Regions from separate parts of the Aeromonas sp. 25-AL00135 genome, predicted to be linked through region 2. Evidence: riboswitches for the same ligand, from Rfam matches in the RefSeq annotation. Region 2 holds a riboswitch; each other region holds the start of a gene.
The links. Region 2 has a riboswitch for cyclic di-GMP ahead of ACW5XC_RS00010 (glycosyl hydrolase family 18 protein). Riboswitches for the same ligand answer to the same signal wherever they lie in the genome.

Region 1: it holds a riboswitch for cyclic di-GMP, as region 2 does, so the genes downstream of both, ACW5XC_RS19660 (glycosyl hydrolase family 18 protein) here and ACW5XC_RS00010 (glycosyl hydrolase family 18 protein) in region 2, are expected to answer to the same signal.
Region 3: it holds a riboswitch for cyclic di-GMP, as region 2 does, so the genes downstream of both, lafK (lateral flagellar response regulator transcription factor LafK) here and ACW5XC_RS00010 (glycosyl hydrolase family 18 protein) in region 2, are expected to answer to the same signal.
Region 4: it holds a riboswitch for cyclic di-GMP, as region 2 does, so the genes downstream of both, ACW5XC_RS10120 (hypothetical protein) here and ACW5XC_RS00010 (glycosyl hydrolase family 18 protein) in region 2, are expected to answer to the same signal.

The regions. Positions count from the first base shown of each region.
Region 1 covers NZ_JBSTYQ010000029.1:10,384-14,852, reverse strand. Annotated here, with positions in the region: gene ACW5XC_RS19660 (glycosyl hydrolase family 18 protein) at 1-1,193, opposite strand, end outside; cyclic di-GMP riboswitch class I at 1,296-1,383, opposite strand; gene ACW5XC_RS19655 (hybrid sensor histidine kinase/response regulator) at 1,618-4,469, opposite strand, start outside.
Region 2 covers NZ_JBSTYQ010000001.1:1,069-5,537, forward strand. Annotated here, with positions in the region: gene ACW5XC_RS00005 (ExeM/NucH family extracellular endonuclease) at 1-1,330, opposite strand, end outside; cyclic di-GMP riboswitch class I at 1,624-1,706, shown strand; gene ACW5XC_RS00010 (glycosyl hydrolase family 18 protein) at 1,822-4,469, shown strand, end outside.
Region 3 covers NZ_JBSTYQ010000007.1:126,392-130,860, forward strand. Annotated here, with positions in the region: gene flhB (flagellar biosynthesis protein FlhB) at 1-501, shown strand, start outside; gene lfhA (lateral flagellar biosynthesis protein LfhA) at 505-2,580, shown strand; cyclic di-GMP riboswitch class I at 2,756-2,843, shown strand; gene lafK (lateral flagellar response regulator transcription factor LafK) at 2,981-4,363, shown strand; gene lfiE (lateral flagellar hook-basal body complex protein LfiE) at 4,367-4,469, shown strand, end outside.
Region 4 covers NZ_JBSTYQ010000009.1:37,904-42,372, reverse strand. Annotated here, with positions in the region: gene ACW5XC_RS10135 (fimbria/pilus outer membrane usher protein) at 1-705, opposite strand, end outside; gene ACW5XC_RS10130 (hypothetical protein) at 773-1,162, opposite strand; gene ACW5XC_RS10125 (fimbrial protein) at 1,262-1,804, opposite strand; cyclic di-GMP riboswitch class I at 2,668-2,754, shown strand; gene ACW5XC_RS10120 (hypothetical protein) at 2,846-3,163, shown strand; gene ACW5XC_RS10115 (collagenase) at 3,634-4,469, shown strand, end outside.

The sequences.
Region 1 (4,469 bases), on a different contig from region 2:
GTGTTGCTCCAGGCACCGTTGTAGTCGTAGGTCATCATGAAGATGTGGTCCATGTAGGGCTGGGCCGCCTTGTAGTCCACATCCTGGATCTTGTCGCCCCCCGCCCCGATGGCCGAGGTGAGCTCATACTGGCGACCGGTCTCGGCCTCCAGCTCGTCGAGCATGGCCCGCAGCTCCTTCATCAGGGCCACATAGGTGGCACCATCACTCGGGCTGCCCAGTTTCGGGTTGGCGCCCTGTCCGCCCGGGTACTCCCAGTCGATATCCACACCGTCGAAGAACTTCCAGGTCTGCAGGAACTCTTTCACCGAGCCGACAAACACATCGCGCTTGGTTTTATCACCGAGGAAGTAGAAGGGGTCGGAGAGGGTCCAGCCGCCGACCGAGGGGAGGATCTTGAGATTCGGATAGGCCTGCTTGAGCGCCATCAGGGCGCCAAAGTTGCCCTTGTAGGGCTCGTCATGAGCAGTGAGGTTGCCTTGCGGCATCTGGATGGCGGCCCATGGATCGTGCATCGCCACCTTGAAGTCGGCGCGACCGGCACACGCCCGCTGCAGCGCCTGGAAGCTCCCTTCGATCTCCTTGAGGCTGTCGTTGAGGCCATCCCCGCCGCAGATGGGGGTGAAACCATAGAGGATATGGGTCAGGTTCTGGGCCGGGATCTTGTCCACCGTAAACTTGCGGCCATAGACTCCCCACTCCACATAGTAAGTCCCCACCACCTTGCCGGACTTGTTGGCGTAGGGCTTGTTGTTCTCCTGCAGCGGCGCCTTGAGTGGCGCCAGATGGCTGCCGTCGGTATCGGCAACCACGATCTCCTTGGCATCAGAGAGGGTACAGCCATCGGCGTTGCACAGCGCCACCTGCATCTGGTAGCGCCCCCCTTTCTTCACCTTGAATTTGGCGCTGCCCGCTGCGGCCGAGGGGCCGGACCACACCTCCTGACCATTTAGCAGTACCTTGGCACTCTGGCCCAGATCGCCGCTCCAGAGGTTCCAGTTCACCTCCACATCGGCGGCATCCTTTACCCTGACCAGATTGTTGTAGGCAGTGGCCGCCTGATCGACTTCAACGATGGAAAACTTGGTGGGACCCCATCCGATGGTGGGCTTGCCGGGCGCCGCAGCATAAGCGGACGAGGCGCAGCACAGACCGACCGCAAGGGCCAGCATGGTAGGCTTTGGACTTAGCATTTTTATATTTCCCTATTTCGTTATGTTGGCAACGAAAAGGGCTACGCCCTGACAGGTAACGCAGACGGCAGTGCGGCCTCTTGGCAAAGGTGCACAACAACCTGTGGTGGCCCCGCTATCTCAAGTACGGCTCATCCCTGGACCGGAAGCTTTGCGTCCCGATCTTGCGATCGGTTTGCCCTTCGGTTACTTCATTTGCGATGCAAAAAATCGCATCCCGACTATAGAGTGAGCCAATCCGGTCTGCCACTGTCGGCGTTCACCGACAGTGGCAAGCCAAAAGAGTAACTGGCAGCCATTACGCAGGAAGATGAAGAGATCTTCGCCAATAAACCTCTGTTTTCGGCATTCATCCATGACCACGGGTCACAGGATCATTGCGCGGTTTTGTGAGCCGGTTCACGGCTAGCCGCCCCGGCTGCGGCTAGCGCATCAGCAGGCTGTTCATCAGGGCCCGCAGTTTGAGTGGTTTGACCGGCTTGCTGATGTAGCCATACCCCCGCTCGCGGATCTGCGCCTGCAACTCGCTCTTGCGATCGGCACTGATGATGATGCCTCCCAGCTCGTCGCCACACACCCGCTGCAGGGCAGCGAGCGCCTCCAACCCGGTCTTGCCGTCGTCGAGGTGGTAGTCAGAGAGCACCAGTCTCGGCACAAACCCTTGTGCCACCAGCTCCTCGGCTTCGGCCAGATCGACGGCACAGCGCACCTCGCAGCCCCAACGGCCAAGCAGGGTGCTCATGGCGGTCAGAATGTCCCGCTCGTTGTCGATACAGAGCACGGCTACACCTTCCAGCTGGCTGTCACGCACCACCGGCGCCGCCAGCTGATGGGCCGTGACCGGCCGGGTCGCCAGATTGAGGGTCACCGCAAAGACCGATCCCTTGCCCGGCCAACTCTGCAAAGTGAGCTGATGACCGAGCACCAGCGAGATGCCACGGGCGATGGCGAGCCCCAGACCCAGCCCCTGCTCCTTGGCGGTGCGGGAGTGATCGAGGCGGGAGAACTCGTCAAAAATAGCCTCCTGCTTGTCCTGCGGGATGCCGGGGCCGTTGTCCCATACCTCGATGCGGATCTTGTCCCCCATCCGGCGGCAACCAAGTAGCACCCGGCCGCCCGGGTTGTAGCGAAACGCATTGGTCAGGAAGTTCTGCAGCACCCGGCGCAGCAGGCGCACATCGCTGTGCACCGCCAGCTTGCTCTCCACCACCGAGAAGTGGATCCCCCCCGCCTGCGCCAGCACCCCGAACTCCGCCTTCAGGTTGTCGAACAGCTCGTGCAGGGCGAAGTCGAGTTTCTTGGCTTTGAACTTGCCCGCCTCAAGGCGCGAGATATCGAGCAGATCGCTGATGAGATCCTCGGTCGCCCCCAGCGCATCGTCGATATGACGGGCGATGCGGGCAGGCTCCTCTTCTGCCGGCAGCATCTCCAGCAGGGAGGAGGTAAACAGCTTGGCCGCGTTGAGGGGCTGGGTCAGATCGTGGCTGACCGCCGCCAGAAAACGGCTCTTGGATTGATTGGCCCGCTCCACCTGCTGGTTGACCAGCAGCAGCTGGCGGTTGAGTTCGGAGAGCTCGCGGGTACGCTCGGCGACCCGCGCCTCCAGATGCTCGTTGGCTTCACGCAGCACCCGTTCGGCATCACGAAACGGCGTGATGTCGGTAAAGGTCATGACGAAACCACCGGCCGGCATGGGATTGCCCTGCATCTCGATCACCCGCCCGTCCGGACGCTCCCGCGCCGAGATATGGGCAATGCCGCGCTTCATAAAGGCGACCCGCCGCGCCACATGATCCTCGATATCACCGGGACCACAGAGCCCCTGCTGGGCGTTGTAGCGAATGATCTCCTCGATGGGGCGCCCTGCCTGAATAAGCCCCGGCGGATAGTGGAACAGCTCGATGTAGCGGCGGTTCCAGGCCACCAGCCGAAGCTCCCTGTCCACCACCGAGATCCCCTGCCCGATATGCTCGATCGCCCCCTGCAGCAGGCCGCGGTTGAAGCGAAACACGTCGGAGGCCTCATCGACTATGGTGGCGATCTCCTCGAGCTGCATGTTGCGCCCCTGCAGGGCAGAGGCGAGCACCAGCCGCGCCGACGAAGTGCCAAACACCCCCGCCAGCAGCCGCTCAGTGTGGGCAATCAGCTCGGCCGAGGCCTGCATCTGTGGCGCCAGGGTGCCGCCCCGCTCACCGGCGAAACGACCAAAGGCGCGTTTGACCCGGCTTGAACCGACAAAGCGGGCCGCCAGCATCTCCAGCTCCTTGACCGAGACCCGCGCCTGATAGAGGGCAGCGGTATCGCGACTCGGCTTGCCGACAAAGTTGGCCGCCTGCAGCCGCTCGCTCACCGCAGGGCGCGACAGCAGCGAGCCCGCCACATAACCGAGCAGGTTGAATAGCAGGCTCAGGAAGATACACCAGGCTCCGAGACTCAGCTCGCGAAATGCGGGCCAGTCCGGCGGCGCCAGCAGTTCGGCCAGCGGAGAACCGGCCAACAGCCCGCTCTCCACCAGCAGGGTGACGAACCAGAGGCTCACCCCGAGGCTCAACCCAAGATAGACCCCCTTGCGATTGCCGTGACGCCAGTAGAGACCGAGCAGCAGGGCCGGCGCAAACTGGGCCACCGCGCCAAAGGAGAGGTAACCGATGCGCGACAAGCTGGTGAGATCGCCGAGCCAGAGGTAGAGCCCCCAGGCCGCCAGCAAGATCAGCAGGATGGCGCCACGGCGCACCTGCAACAGCAGCCGTACCAGCCGCTCGTCACGGCCCTGCCGCCAGAAGCGGCGCAGCAGCACCGGCAGCACCAGATCATTGCTCACCATGATCGCCAGTGCGATGGTGCAGACGATCACCATACCGGTAGCCGCCGAGGTGCCACCGAGAAACGCCAGCATCGCCATGCCATCGAAACCGAGAGCCATCGGCAGACTGATCACATAGGTGTCGGAGGCCATATCGGCACCCACCCACTGCTTGCCCGCCAGCGCCAGCGGCCAGATAAAGAGCCCCATCACGAACAGGTATAGCGGGAAGATCCAGCGCGCCCAGTGCAGATCCTGCCCCTGATTGTTCTCCACCACAGTCACATGAAACTGGCGCGGCAGGCAGATGACGGCGCACATCGCCAACACCGTATAGATGGCAAGCTCCAGCAGGTTACCGGGGCTCACCGCCACCACCTGCGCAAAGAAGTCGCGGGTCACCTGTTCGTGAGCTTCGCCCGGTTTGCTCAGGATCAGCCAGAGGGCGAAGCCCCCCACCGCGATAAAGGCCA
Region 2 (4,469 bases):
ACTTGCCATCGGTAAGTGCAGTGACCGGCAGACGCACATAGGCGTAGTGTTTGCTCGCATCCTTCTGCTGTTCGTTGAGGCGGGTCACCAGATTGTGGAGGGCCGAGTTATCCTCGAAGCCGTTGTTCTCCATCTCCATCAGGCCGAGCAGATCGGCATCCATTGCGGTAATGGCATTGACGATCTTGGTGCGCTGCTTCTCGAACTCGGGCTGGCTCTTGGCTCCCCGGTTGCAACCTTTGGCGTTGTCGGCATCCGCCTGATCCTTGCACAGGATATTGAGTGCACCGCCAATGCTGGAGTGGCTGGTGAAGTAGTTGAGCACGTTGAAGCTGCCGATCCGCAGATCGCTGCCAGCGAGGCGAGCCGGCGCGTCTTGACGATCCTCTTCAGGGCTGCGCAGCAGAGCACCGGCAGTCAGGGTGACATTGCTCGGTACTACCAGACGGAAGGCATCTTTGTTATAGACGATTACCCCCTCCAGCCCGGTCAGTTGATCACCGATGCGCAGATATCCCTGATCGGCATCCCAGCTCGGGAACCAGGGCAGTACGCCATCCGGTACTTTGTTGTTATCGGACTCTACCACCAGACGGTTGCTGCCATTTTTGGTGGCCAGTGCGACAGCGTCCGCACTGTTGGCAACATGAAGTTGGGTCGGTTTGATCAGCGGGGTTTTGTGGGCCAACTCTACGTTGTTGCGATAGACCTTGTAGTCGAAGCCGTAGTTGCGGGTCAGGTGCAGGTCACTGCTGCTGTCAAGACGTACCCGCATCCCTTCGTGGCGATTGAGCGCTTGCGCCAGCGTCTCCCCTTCATTGACCTGCAGTACGCTGGTCGGCACATTCAGCCCTTGTGCGGTGACTTGCAAGTGGGCTTTTTTGGTGGCCTTGTCGACTAACGGGGTCAGCTGGGTGCCGCCGTAAAATTCTTGCACCTGTGCTTCCAGACAGACTTCGCTCCCCGGTTTGACGTCTTTATATTTGGTCGCGAAGTCCTTGTCGTTCAGATAGACAAAGATGCCATCAGAGGTGGCCGCATTGCCATCGCCCACCGGGTCGGTCAGATAGAAACCCTTGGTCAGGCTTTGGCCCAGCGTCGTCACGATACCGCGAACGTTGAAGGTGCCCGTGCTGATTTTACCGGTCACATTGCCGTTCTTGTCGGTCACGGTCTGGGTGGCCAGCGCGCTGGCGGAGCCTGTGCCCTGAATGGTCGGGATGGGGGTGAGTTGAGCCGGATCGGACGGGCAGACAAATGCCGCATGGGCGCCTGAGGATGCAAGTGCCAGCCCCACGGCCAGCGACAGCAGGGTACGAGTACCTTTCATAGGTGTTCCTTTTTTATTTTTGCCAGTGATTCCATAGCCTTGGCTCGTTGACCAAGGGCGCGCATTGTCACATTTCTGGCATGTCATACCAGTGAGCCAACGCACATTAAATGAATCTGGGAAGGTGTGGGAAAGCGTTTTTATGATCCCAATAACGATATGATTTTTTTGATAATTCAATCAATTTTAACCCTGTGATCATGACGCTTTCGTGGCAGGGGATAATTCTCTTTGAGAATAAAGATTGAGGGGATCTTGTCGCCTTCCTATACTGGGTTCGTTCCTCACGGAACCCAGGTAAAGGGCAAACCGGCAGTGATGCCGGGGCGCAATGCTTCCGGTCTCGATCGTGGATCCAGATAGCGGGGTTTCCCTGGGTGAGGGGTGGTTTTTGTGGCAGGTCCATTGCCAGTTGTCTGCGCCCATCATGCAGGTTGCGATTGTTCTTTGCCTTGGTGACCAAGCCAAGACAAAACAAGGAAGATAACAATATGCAACAGCTTTTCAGACCCAGCAGGCTTGCCATGCTGGTCGCCCTTGCGGCTGCGCCCGCCTGGGCTCAGGCCGCTTATCCCGCCTATAAATCCGGTACTGCCTACAAGGCTGGCGATATCGTCAGCAACGTCGGTGCCCTCTACGAGTGCAAAGAATTTCCCTATTCAGGCTGGTGCGGGGCATCCCCCTATCACTATGAGCCGGGGGTAGGTGTGGTTTGGGCAGATGCCTGGAAGCCCTATGGTGGCGAGGTGCCCCCTCCTGCACTCGGCGTAGCCGTCAGCTCGCCAGCTGCTGGTGCCAGTTTCAACGAAGGAGCCAGCGTGGCGCTGGCGGTGAGCCTGAGCGGCCCGGTAACGGCCTTGGCCCGGGTGGAATATCTTGTCGACGGCAAGCTGGTTGCCACGGCAAGCGCCTCGCCCTGGAGTGCCAGCTGGAGCGCCGCCGGAGTGGGGGGGCATACCCTCAAAGCTCGCGCGCTGGATAAAGATGGCAAGGTGCTGAGCGAAGCGGATTCGAGCTTCAACGTCGCCGCCGTGGTGGCGCCAGAGGCGCCCAAGGCGAGCATCAGCAGCCCGGCCAATGGCGCCAAGGTGACGCTGGGTCGCAGTGTGGCGGTGAGTGGCAACGTTACCGATGCCAACAACGATGTGGCCAAAGTCGAGCTCTATGTCGACGGCAAGAAGGTGGGCGAAGATACCACTGCCCCCTGGCAGGTGAACTGGACACCGGATGCCAAAGGCAGTGCTGCCCTCAAGCTGGTGGCCACTGACAAGACCAACCTGAGCGGCGAGTCGGCGGCGGTGACCGTCAATGTCGAGGAGGCCGCGCTGCCGCCCACCGGTGGCAACCTCTCTTGTGACATTCGCCAGATCTATCGCCCGGATGGTTACGAGTGCATGGGGGATGACCATGCCCGCCGGGTCATCGGCTACTTCACCTCCTGGCGCACCGGCAAGAACGGCCTGCCCGCCTATCTGGTGAGCGACATCCCCTGGAACAAGATCACCCACATCAACTACGCCTTCGCGGCGGTGGATGAGCAGAGCCACACCATCAAGGTGGACGATGCAGCCACCAAGATGACCTGGGATGGCGTGCCGGGTGCCGAGATGGATCCTGAATTCGCCTACAAGGGCCACTTCAACCTGCTGTCGAAGTACAAGAAGCAGTATCCGGACGTGAAGACCCTCATCTCGGTCGGGGGCTGGGCCGATACCCGCGGTTTCTACACTGCCACTACCAAGGGTGACTGCTCGGTCAATACTGCCGGTATCAACACCCTGGCTGACTCGGCGGTGAGCTTTATCCGCCAGTACGGTTTTGACGGGGTCGATATCGACTACGAATACCCCACCTCGATGAAGGATGCGGGCAATCCCAACGACTTCCCGCTCTCCAACCAGTGCCGGGCCAAGCTGTTTGCCAACTACGAGGTGCTGATGAAGACCTTGCGGGCGCGGCTCGACAACGCCGGTAACGAAGATGGCCGCAAGTATATGCTGACCATCGCCTCACCGGCCTCGGCCTATCTGCTGCGCGGGATGGAGAACTTCCAGGTCACCCGGTACCTCGACTACGTCAACCTGATGACCTATGACTTCCACGGTGCCTGGAACCACTTTGTCGGTCACAACGCGGCCCTGTTCGACAACAATGCCGACCCCGAGCTCTCCCACTGGGGCGTCTATACCCAGACCCAGTTTGGCGGTATCGGTTACCTCAACGCGGCCTGGTCTGCCCACTACTTCCGCGGTGCGCTGGCGGCTGGCAAGATCAACGTTGGCGTGCCCTATTACACCCGCGGTTGGCAGGGGGTGAGCGGTGGCAGTCATGGGTTGGGTGGCAAGGCAGCCCTGCCGAGCCAGAACGAGTGCCAGCCGGGCACAGGTGGCAGTACCATTCCGTGCGGTAACGGGGCGGTCGGCATCGACAACATCTGGCATGATCTGGACAAGAACGGCAAAGAGATCGGCGGTGGCGCCGTGCCCATGTGGCATGCCAAAAACCTGGAGCATGCAGCCAGCCTCGGCATCACCACGCTGCCGAGTTATGGCACTGCCTGGGGTCTGGATCCCAACAATCCGGCTCACGTGATGCAGGGCAAGTATGTGCGTTACTACGATGACAAGGCACACGCGCCCTGGTTGTGGAATGAAGAGAAGAAGGTGTTCCTCTCAACCGAAGATGAAGAGTCCATGGGCCACAAGCTCGACTACATCATCAAGCGCGGTCTGGGTGGCGTGATGTTCTGGGAGATGGCGGGTGATTACGCCTTCGATCCGGCCAAGAACGAGTACGGCATGGGCAGTACCCTGACCACCCTGGCTTATGAGAAGTTTGCCAAGGCAACTCCGTACAACACCAAGCAAAACGATCTGGCCGCGCCGAGCGCCCAGCTCGATATCCAGGTCAGCCTCTCCGGCTTCAAGGAAGGGGACTCCAACTACCCGATCAACCCGAAACTCAAGCTGATCAACAAGTCGACCCAGACCATTCCGGGCGGCGCGCGCATCGAGTTTCTGGTACCCACCTCCACCTCTGACACCATCACGGATCAGAGTGGCATGGGGCTGAAAGTGGTGGAGAGCGGTGGCAACGACAACTCGGAAGGCATTGCCAACGAGAAGGACTTCCACAAGGT
Region 3 (4,469 bases), on a different contig from region 2:
CGCTGGTCGCTTAACAAGCAGCTCAGGATGACCAAACAAGAGGTCAAGGATGAGCACAAGAACAGCGAAGGGCGTCCCGAGATCAAGGCCAAAATCCGCCAGGTACAGGGAATGCTTGCCCGCGCGCGTATCGAGCAGCGGGTACCGCAGGCAGATGTGATTATCGTTAACCCGACCCATTATGCGGTGGCCATAAAATATGATGCGGCTCGTGCCAATGCTCCTTTCGTGATTGCCAAAGGGGTCGATAGCATGGCCGAGCGGATCCGTCAGGTCGCCAAACAGCATGACAAGATGGTGATGAGCTTGCCCGAGTTGACGCGAGCCATCTATCACTCGACCAGGGTGGATCAGGAAGTCCCCGCAGGGCTGTACACGGCAGTTGCCTATGTATTGAACCATGTATTGCAGTTAAGGGCGTATGAGGCAGGCAAGGGGAGGAAACCGACCCCTCTTGCCCCGTTATATGTACCGCCCGAGTTACGTCAACCTGAGAGGTAAGTTGTGAACTGGCGTGTATTCACCCAATCCTATACCGCAATTCCGCTGATGTTATTGGCCATTCTGGCCATGATGATCCTGCCTCTGCCCGGTTGGCTGCTGGATGCGCTCTTTACCTTCAACATCGTGTTGGCGGTACTGGTGTTGCTGGTATCCGTCTCGGCCCGCAGACCACTCGATTTCTCGGTATTCCCAACTGTGTTGCTGGTTGCCACCCTGATGCGGCTGTCGCTGAACGTGGCCTCTACCCGTGTGGTGTTGCTGCACGGTCATGAAGGGCATGAAGCGGCCGGTAAGGTCATTCAGGCGTTCGGTGAAGTGGTGATCGGTGGCAACTATGTCGTCGGTCTGGTGGTCTTCGTGATCCTGATGATCATCAACTTTGTGGTGATCACCAAGGGTGGTGAGCGGATTTCGGAAGTATCCGCCCGCTTCACTCTGGATGCTATGCCCGGCAAGCAGATGGCCATCGATGCCGATTTGAATGCCGGCACCATGGATCAGCATCAGGCCAGGGCTCGCCGTGAGGAGATCGCACGAGAAGCAGACTTCTATGGTGCAATGGATGGTGCTTCCAAGTTCGTTCGTGGTGACGCGATAGCTGGCATGTTGGTGCTGATCATCAACCTGGTGGGTGGGTTGGCCATCGGTATCTTCCAGCATGCCTTGCCCGTCGCGGAGGCCTTCCAGCGCTATGCACTGCTGACCATTGGTGATGGTCTGGTTGCCCAGATCCCGTCCCTGCTGATGTCGACTGCTGCGGCTATTATCGTGACTCGGGTCAGCGATGAGGGTGAGATGGCTGATCAGGTTGGTCAGCAGATCCTGGCATCCCCTCGCGTTATCTATACCTCTGCAACCATCATGCTGATCCTGGGTCTGGTACCCGGGATGCCGATGCTCGCATTCCTCAGTTTCGCAGCTGTACTGGCCTGGACAGGTTGGAGTGTCAGCAAGCGAGCCGTCAATGTGCCGGATCTGGATGCAGCGCAAGAGCTGACTCGTCAAATGATTCAGCCTGAACAGCAGGCACTGGAGTGGCAGGATTTGCCGCCAGTTGATACGGTCGCCATCGAGCTTGGTTATCGTCTGGTGCCTTTGGCTGAAACGGATAAAGGGGCTGAACTGCTTGCCCGGGTGCGCGGGATCCGTAAAACCCTCTCCGAGCAGTACGGTTTTCTGCTCCCCGAGATCCGGGTGCGCGACAATCTGCAATTGCAGCCGGATCAGTACCGGATCAAGCTGTCCGGCGTCGCGTTAGCGACGGGGAATGTGGATTGTCAGCGCTTGATGGCCATCAGCAGTGGTGAGACCTATGGCGCGCTAGATGGCGAGTTGACCCAGGACCCGGCCTACGGCATGAGTGCGGTCTGGATCTCCCCTGAACAGAAGGCCAAGGCCCTTAATCTTGGTTACTCGGTGGTGGATTCGGCCACCGTGATTGCCACTCACGCCAGCAAGTTGTTACGTGAACAACTTGATGCGCTGTTTGGTCACGATGAAGTTGGCAAGCTGGGCCAATACCTAGCCAGTCAGTCCCCCCGGTTGGCTGAAGAGCTGAATCTGGCGCTGACCCAGATGCAGCAATTGAGAGTTTTTCGTCAATTGCTAAAGGAGCAGGTCAGTCTTACCGATATACGAACCGTTGCCACGACGCTGCTGGATGCGAGCGAGCTGACCAAAGATCCTGTCTTGCTAGCATCCGATGTGCGCTGTACCTTGAAGCGCCAGATTGTGCGGCAGGCCATTGGTAATCGGGATGTGCTGGCTACGTTTACGCTGGATGATCGCCTTGAGCAGACATTGCTGGCTGCAATGAATCAGTCACAACAGCAGGGCAAAATCCAGCTGGACAGCTTCCCGGTTGATCCACAACTGCTGGCCCAATTGCAGCAAAATATGCCGTTGGTGAAGGAGCAGTTGCAGCAGTTGGGACATGCCCCTGTGTTGGTTGTTATGCCGCAACTGAGACCGTTAATAGCCCGTTATGCCCGATCATTTTCAAAGGGACTCAAAGTGCTTTCTTATAATGAAATACCGGAAGAGTTACGGGTAGAGGTAATTGGTACACTTGGTTAATTGCTGTTGGATAAATGCGCTGATGGGGAAGTGTTTTTTCCGCCTTTGCTTGAATTGCCGTATGAATACTATATGATGTGGCGAAAATTGACGCAGCAATGTGTGAAAGTTAAATAACAAAAACAATATTAATTGTGTTGCTACACGCCTAGGCAATCAGGTCGGGCGTGTTATCACATTGTAAGGGCAAACTGAACTGAAAAGTCAGGACGCAAAGCCTCCGGTCTAACAGCATGAAAGCTAATGACAGCGGGGTTACCAAGGTGAATTTGGATACAATATCGTTACCATATGGATACAAGGTTGTGCTGTTTTTCAGTATCACCTTGTATTGATCCTTTGTGTCTGATGCTTCAGCTCTATTGATTGTCCTATTCACAGTCACAGGTATCAGATGTCTATGTCTTCGGGATTATCAATAAATAAAACAATCGGGTTGTGTGGTGATGGTTGTGCTGAACCACATATATTATTGATTCAACCGTTAGTCGCTAGGAATGAGGTTGTAAATATTCTCTCCAGAGAAGGCCTTAGAGTATCAACGGTTAATTCTGTAAAACAGTCAAAGAGCATTATTGCTGGCAATAATGTTCATCTTATATTGCTCGATATGGATGCCATGACCGAGCTTGGGCCACGTATTCTGCATGAGTTTGAAGGGCTCGATTGTGTCATTATGGTTAATGAGCATCAGGCCGCAATTGCTGCAGAAGCCATGTGTGCCGGAGCTATAGATTATATTGTCAAACCCTTCCGTTCCCAGCAATTGCTCGATGCTGTACGTGGTGCTTTACGCCTTCGTCAGGCGATCCCCAATCTTATCGCTGTGTCGCCCATGAGCCTGCAGGTCTTGCAGCTGGCTCGACGTGCCGCCAAAACCTCTGCCACCATTCTGATTGGTGGTGAGTCAGGCACCGGTAAAGAGCGGTTGGCCCGTTATATTCATGATATGTCAGTCAGGTCTGAAAAACCGTTTGTTGCAATTAATTGCGCTGCCATTCCTGAGACAATGCTCGAATCGATTCTCTTTGGCCATAATAAAGGTGCATTTACCGGTGCTATATCTGCCCAACCTGGCAAGTTTGAGTTGGCACAGGGGGGTACCCTGTTATTGGACGAAATATCTGAATTATCTTTGAACCTGCAAGCAAAGTTATTACGGGTTTTGCAGGAGAAAGAAGTGGAGCGGCTTGGTAGTAATCAAACGATTGCGCTGGATGTTCGTATCATTGCCGCCAGCAATAAAGATCTGCGTACTTTGGTTGCTAATGGATTGTTCCGTGAAGATCTGTTTTATCGTCTTGATGTTTTGCCTATGAGCTGGCCCGCATTGCGTGATCGCCCTGACGATATTATTCCTCTGGCCAACTATTTTCTTGAGCGTTATGCACCTCAGCAGGGTTATCGCCTGAGTAAGCAGGCGTGCCAATTGCTGTTGTCTTATGAATGGCCAGGAAATGTGCGAGAGCTTGATAATGTTATGCAACGCGCATTAATTATGGCGCGCGGTTTGCATATACAGTCCGTCGATTTGATGTTGCCAAACTGTATTCTTCCCCAAGAAACAGTCGCAGCAGACACGTGGCATGCTCCCGAGGGGTTGAGTGAAACCCGGCGGCATGCCGAGTTCCAATTTGTATTAGAGACCTTGCGCCGCTTTCGTGGCCATCGTACCCGCACAGCCGATGCACTGGGCATGACAACCCGGGCACTGCGCTACAAGCTTGCGGCGATGCGTGAGCAAGGCATTGATATTGAACAGCAGATTCAAGCAGAGGGATAAAGAGTGAAGATTCAAATGATGTCATCGCAGGTGACACTCCTGCAACAGATGCAGGAAATGCAGCGTGTCGCCAGTCAGACACCGTCCATCGAATCCAATAGTGATG
Region 4 (4,469 bases), on a different contig from region 2:
GATACGGTTCAACTCGGTCGATGTCCGCTCATTGTCGCCCCAGTAAGAGCTGGCCTGATAGTCACCCCGCAGACGCCAAGCGCCGTAGTTGAACCCCAGCGTACCATAGCTGCTGATGTTGCGATTGGAGTAACCATCGCCTTCGTTGACTTGGGCGTTAATGTTGTAATCAAGCATCATCCCCGGGATCCCTTCATCCCATTGTTCGGGCGGAATCCAGTTGGGATCGCTGTACTTCATCCACGCCTGAGGGATGGCAATGCGCAGCAAGCCGTTACCGATATCGTTCGAGATCACTACGCCGTCCAGCGCCAGCAGGTTGGCACACTGGCCATCGTGCCAGGTACCGATCTTGGCGATGGCCTCGTCGGTCAGCGCCAGCTTGGGGATCACATCTTGCGGCAGGCAGGCCACCCCGCCCTTTCCCTTGCCAGTATCGTTCTCGTAGAAAGGGATTTTCTGCAGAGGCAGCTTGTTCTTGTTGACCTCGATCTCGAGGTAGTAGTCGCCGGGCAGGATGTAGCCTTCGTCGGCAAACTGGGAGAGGTCGATCTTGGTCCGATCATCCAGATCGAGCGCATCAATATTAAACTCCGTTTCTGCCCATGCGTGATTTGCTACCGCCATCAGGCCGGACACGCATAGCATAAAAGTCATTTTTGAATAATGTTTTTTTCTCACAGAGTCTGATGTTGAAACGCTCATATTTTCACTCTAGGAATTGCATAAAGGTCTCACGTAATGAGGTATCTACACTAAGCAATTGGTTTGCTTACATATAATTGAGTTCTAACAGCGTCGTACTGTCTTGGAAAAACAGCTGACTGCTCATGAGCCCCAAATTGAATTCCAGATCACTGTTGACGATATCCGAGACAATAAAGCGCTCGCCGGACACCTTGTGATATTGGCCGTTATTGAGAATGCCCAGCTCATCGCTCATGGCACCACGCACGGACATGGAAATAAAAGGCAGTGATGCCACCGTTGCCCCGTCAACCTGACAACCGCTGATTTTCAGCGTGCCCAGTTGCTGAGCCTGCAATGGAATACTGCGCAGCACCTCCAGCGTACAGCCCGATTCGGCTAGTCCATCCGTGAGTTCGTTGGCGTGGACTGATCCCGCCATCATCACCAGTTGCAGCACCATGGCCGCCATCATTGAAGTTTTCATGATTAGGGTTCGATGTGAGGAAACAGAATGTGTGAAGTTGTGGTGGCTCGCACCACCACAACCCTTGTCACACGTTAAGGCACTCTATTACTCGTAGGAGAGAGTAAAGTTGGTCACTGCAGTGAAAGCACCGGCTTTCAGCGGGTTGGTGTCTTGGCTTGCATAGCCTTTCAGCACGGCGCTAAAGGGCAACTCGTTGTCACCGTTGACCAGGCCGAAGGCGGCAGTCGGGGTACCCAGTACGATCGGAGCACCGCCCGGAGCGGTCATCTTGATACCGGCACCCGCGGCGTCACCACCACCGATCACCAGCAGGCTGGGGTCTACCGGGTCTTTGGCACCACTGAAGGTCACCTTGACGGCATCTTCCTTGTCAGAGATTTCACAGTTCAGCAGCTTGATGCTGAACGGCTTGGAGCTGGACTCACCACCGTTGGCCAGCTCTTTGGTGCTGATCTGGCCCATTTCAACTACCTGGTCAACAGACTCAGGGGCTACAGAGCAAGGGGCGTTGATGATTTCACCGTTAAAAGTGACTTTACCGGAACCGGCACCACCAGCAGCAAAAGCGGAGCCGCACATCAGCATGGAACCAACACCCATAGCAACCAGAATCTTATTAGCTTTCATTCGTTTATACCTACATTAACGTGTGTTGTACTGCATCACTCCAATCATGCTGGAGTCACGATATTAAGTGATGCCGCGATATACTGCACAGCAACTGTTGGCGCTCGTCTCTCATTAAGCCGATGAGAAGTCATGCCAATAATAAACTGTGCCTCTTCAGGTTTATTTAAATAAGCAAAAGCAGCACACCGCATCAGGGGTAGTTCCCGCTACACCTCAACTGCACAACTACATACGTCCTTGTCGTCTGTGCAGAAAGCCGCATTCCGCTTTTGCTTGACGAACAAATTAACGACTCGTTTGATGCACATCAAATACATTTTGATTTGTATAAATTTTTTTATAAACACCTAAAAAACAACGACTTAAACCAACAATGAAACATAAAACGATATCATGAAATAAATAAAGTTCATATAAAGGGCATCTATTGCAATATTGTCAGACTATGAATTTAAAGTCGCACACAAAATTTCAACAAGAACACAACAAAGATAATCTATCTATTTTTGACAATAGTTATCAACCACTTCATAAACCGCCCCCTAAAGAGGTAATCAGGTAATCAGGTAATCAGGTAATCAGGTAATCAGGTAATCAGGTAATCAGGTAATCAGGTAATCAGGTAATCAGGTAATCAGGTAATCAAATTATTGGCAGCCCACACATAAATATACATCTACTACATTACATATTAATCATAGATATGACGCGCTAATATAGAGGCTTGTCCGCAATATTCACAGGCATGATTTGAGATAAAAAATAAATATACGTTATTAATTATGCAGACTAACTGTGATCCATCTCTCATGATTTTTAAGCCGATTGATTTCTCAAAGTGGAGTGTTATCATCTAGACATAGAGTAAAGGGCAAACCGATCGAAAGGTCGGGACGCAAAGCCACCGGTCTAAGGGTTTTGATACCTAAGACAGCGGAGCTGCCATCTGAGAAGAGTGATGTTATTGCCGATTTATGGCATTACTCTTTGATTGCGTTGCCCTTTTCGTACAACACCTGTGACGAAAAGGACATAGATATGAAAGCTCAACACACCGCCTCCCGTTTAGTTCGCAAGACAGTTTTCTCTGTATGCACCTCCTTGCTGCTTGGTACCGCCTTGTTGCCATCCACAGCTTCTGCGGCTGATGGCTCAGTGACGTTTACTGGCACTATCTATGAATCTCCATGTGATTTTTCTGACAGCAGCGTGACCTGCTATTCAGGCATGAACAAGCAAACCATGCCTTTGGCTCACTTGCAGCAAGCCGGTCAAATCAGCTCAATTAGCAGCACTATCAGCTACAAAGTGACCAATGCCAGCAACATGGCGATCGTGACTGTCAGCTATCTCTGATGACTCATCTGTAGTGACGCTGAAATTGGCGCGAAACAGATGAGCAGGTGGTGTTGAAAGCAACTCTTATCAGGTCGCCTGTGCTACCCATACAGGCGGCCAATATCTTTTCATCCCGCCTCCTCACGAACAAATAGCTGGCTTTGCTGATTGAGTCACCAGTCATCATGCGCCCAGATAATGTGGCTTAAGCCACAGGGACATCTCGCTTTTCCTGGTCATTTGCTGCATGTCTCGTGTTGATTAAATGAGATCTGACACGCACTTTACACAACTAACAACTTCTTCAATAAAGTCGCATGTGAGCCCTCACTACGGCAGCAGGAGTTCAAAAACAGCAAGCATATAAATCAACGCTATATCATTGATTTATATGTCATTTAAAAAATCATTGATATTCCTTTGAGTCCCTGTAAATTGCCTTGCGATTACTCGCAAGACAATACACAAACAAGAACAAAGGGATAAAAATGAACCGTTCAGGTACCGGGTGGCTGCTGCTGGCAGGCCCCCTGCTTTTGGCTACATCCTCGGCGCAAGCCAACTACTCCCCCAATGACTGGCGACAGTATCAGCTGACTGGCGAATCGAGGCGGCAACTGGCCGCGCGCATCACCGAGATCACCTACGAGCTCAAGGCGCGCAGCAGCAATGCTCCTTACCAGCAGCTCAGGGTCTACCGTCGCTTCGACTGGCAGAGCAGCGATCTCGCTGCACTGGCCGAACAGCAGTGTGGCGAGCCGCAGCTCAAGGTAGATGCGGGCTGGCAGATCCGCTTCGTGCGCTGTGAAGATCGGATTCCGGCGGGCAAGCTCATTCCCGCCAGCAGTTATGACTTTGGTTATGGCCTCAAGCAGGGTCGCTGGGAGCAGCTGGCGGGCACGCCGACCGCCCAGCGGCAGGATCGTCTGCCGCTGCCGCAAGCCATCATCCTGGGTCAGAGTGAAAGGGAGCTGGATCGCTGCGAACTCAACGCACAAGGCCGCTGCGCAGAGTCGGAGTGGCACTATCAGCCGCAGGATTGGCAGCAGTTGCAGGTACTTGAAGAGACCCCGAGCGAGCGGGATGGCCGGTTGGAGCAGATTTTCTTCCGTCTGCAACCGGTGGCAGGCAGTCAGGCGGCCGCTCAGGTCAGCGAGATCCATGTCTGGCGCCGCTATCAGTGGCTGCTGGATCAACTCACGCCTCAGCAGGAGTGTGATGAGCCGCAGGAGCGCAAGGAGGGGAGCAACACCATCCGCTATCGCATCTGCCGTCAGGTGATCCCCACTGGCAGCGAGGTTCAGGTAACGCTGCAAGATAGCGG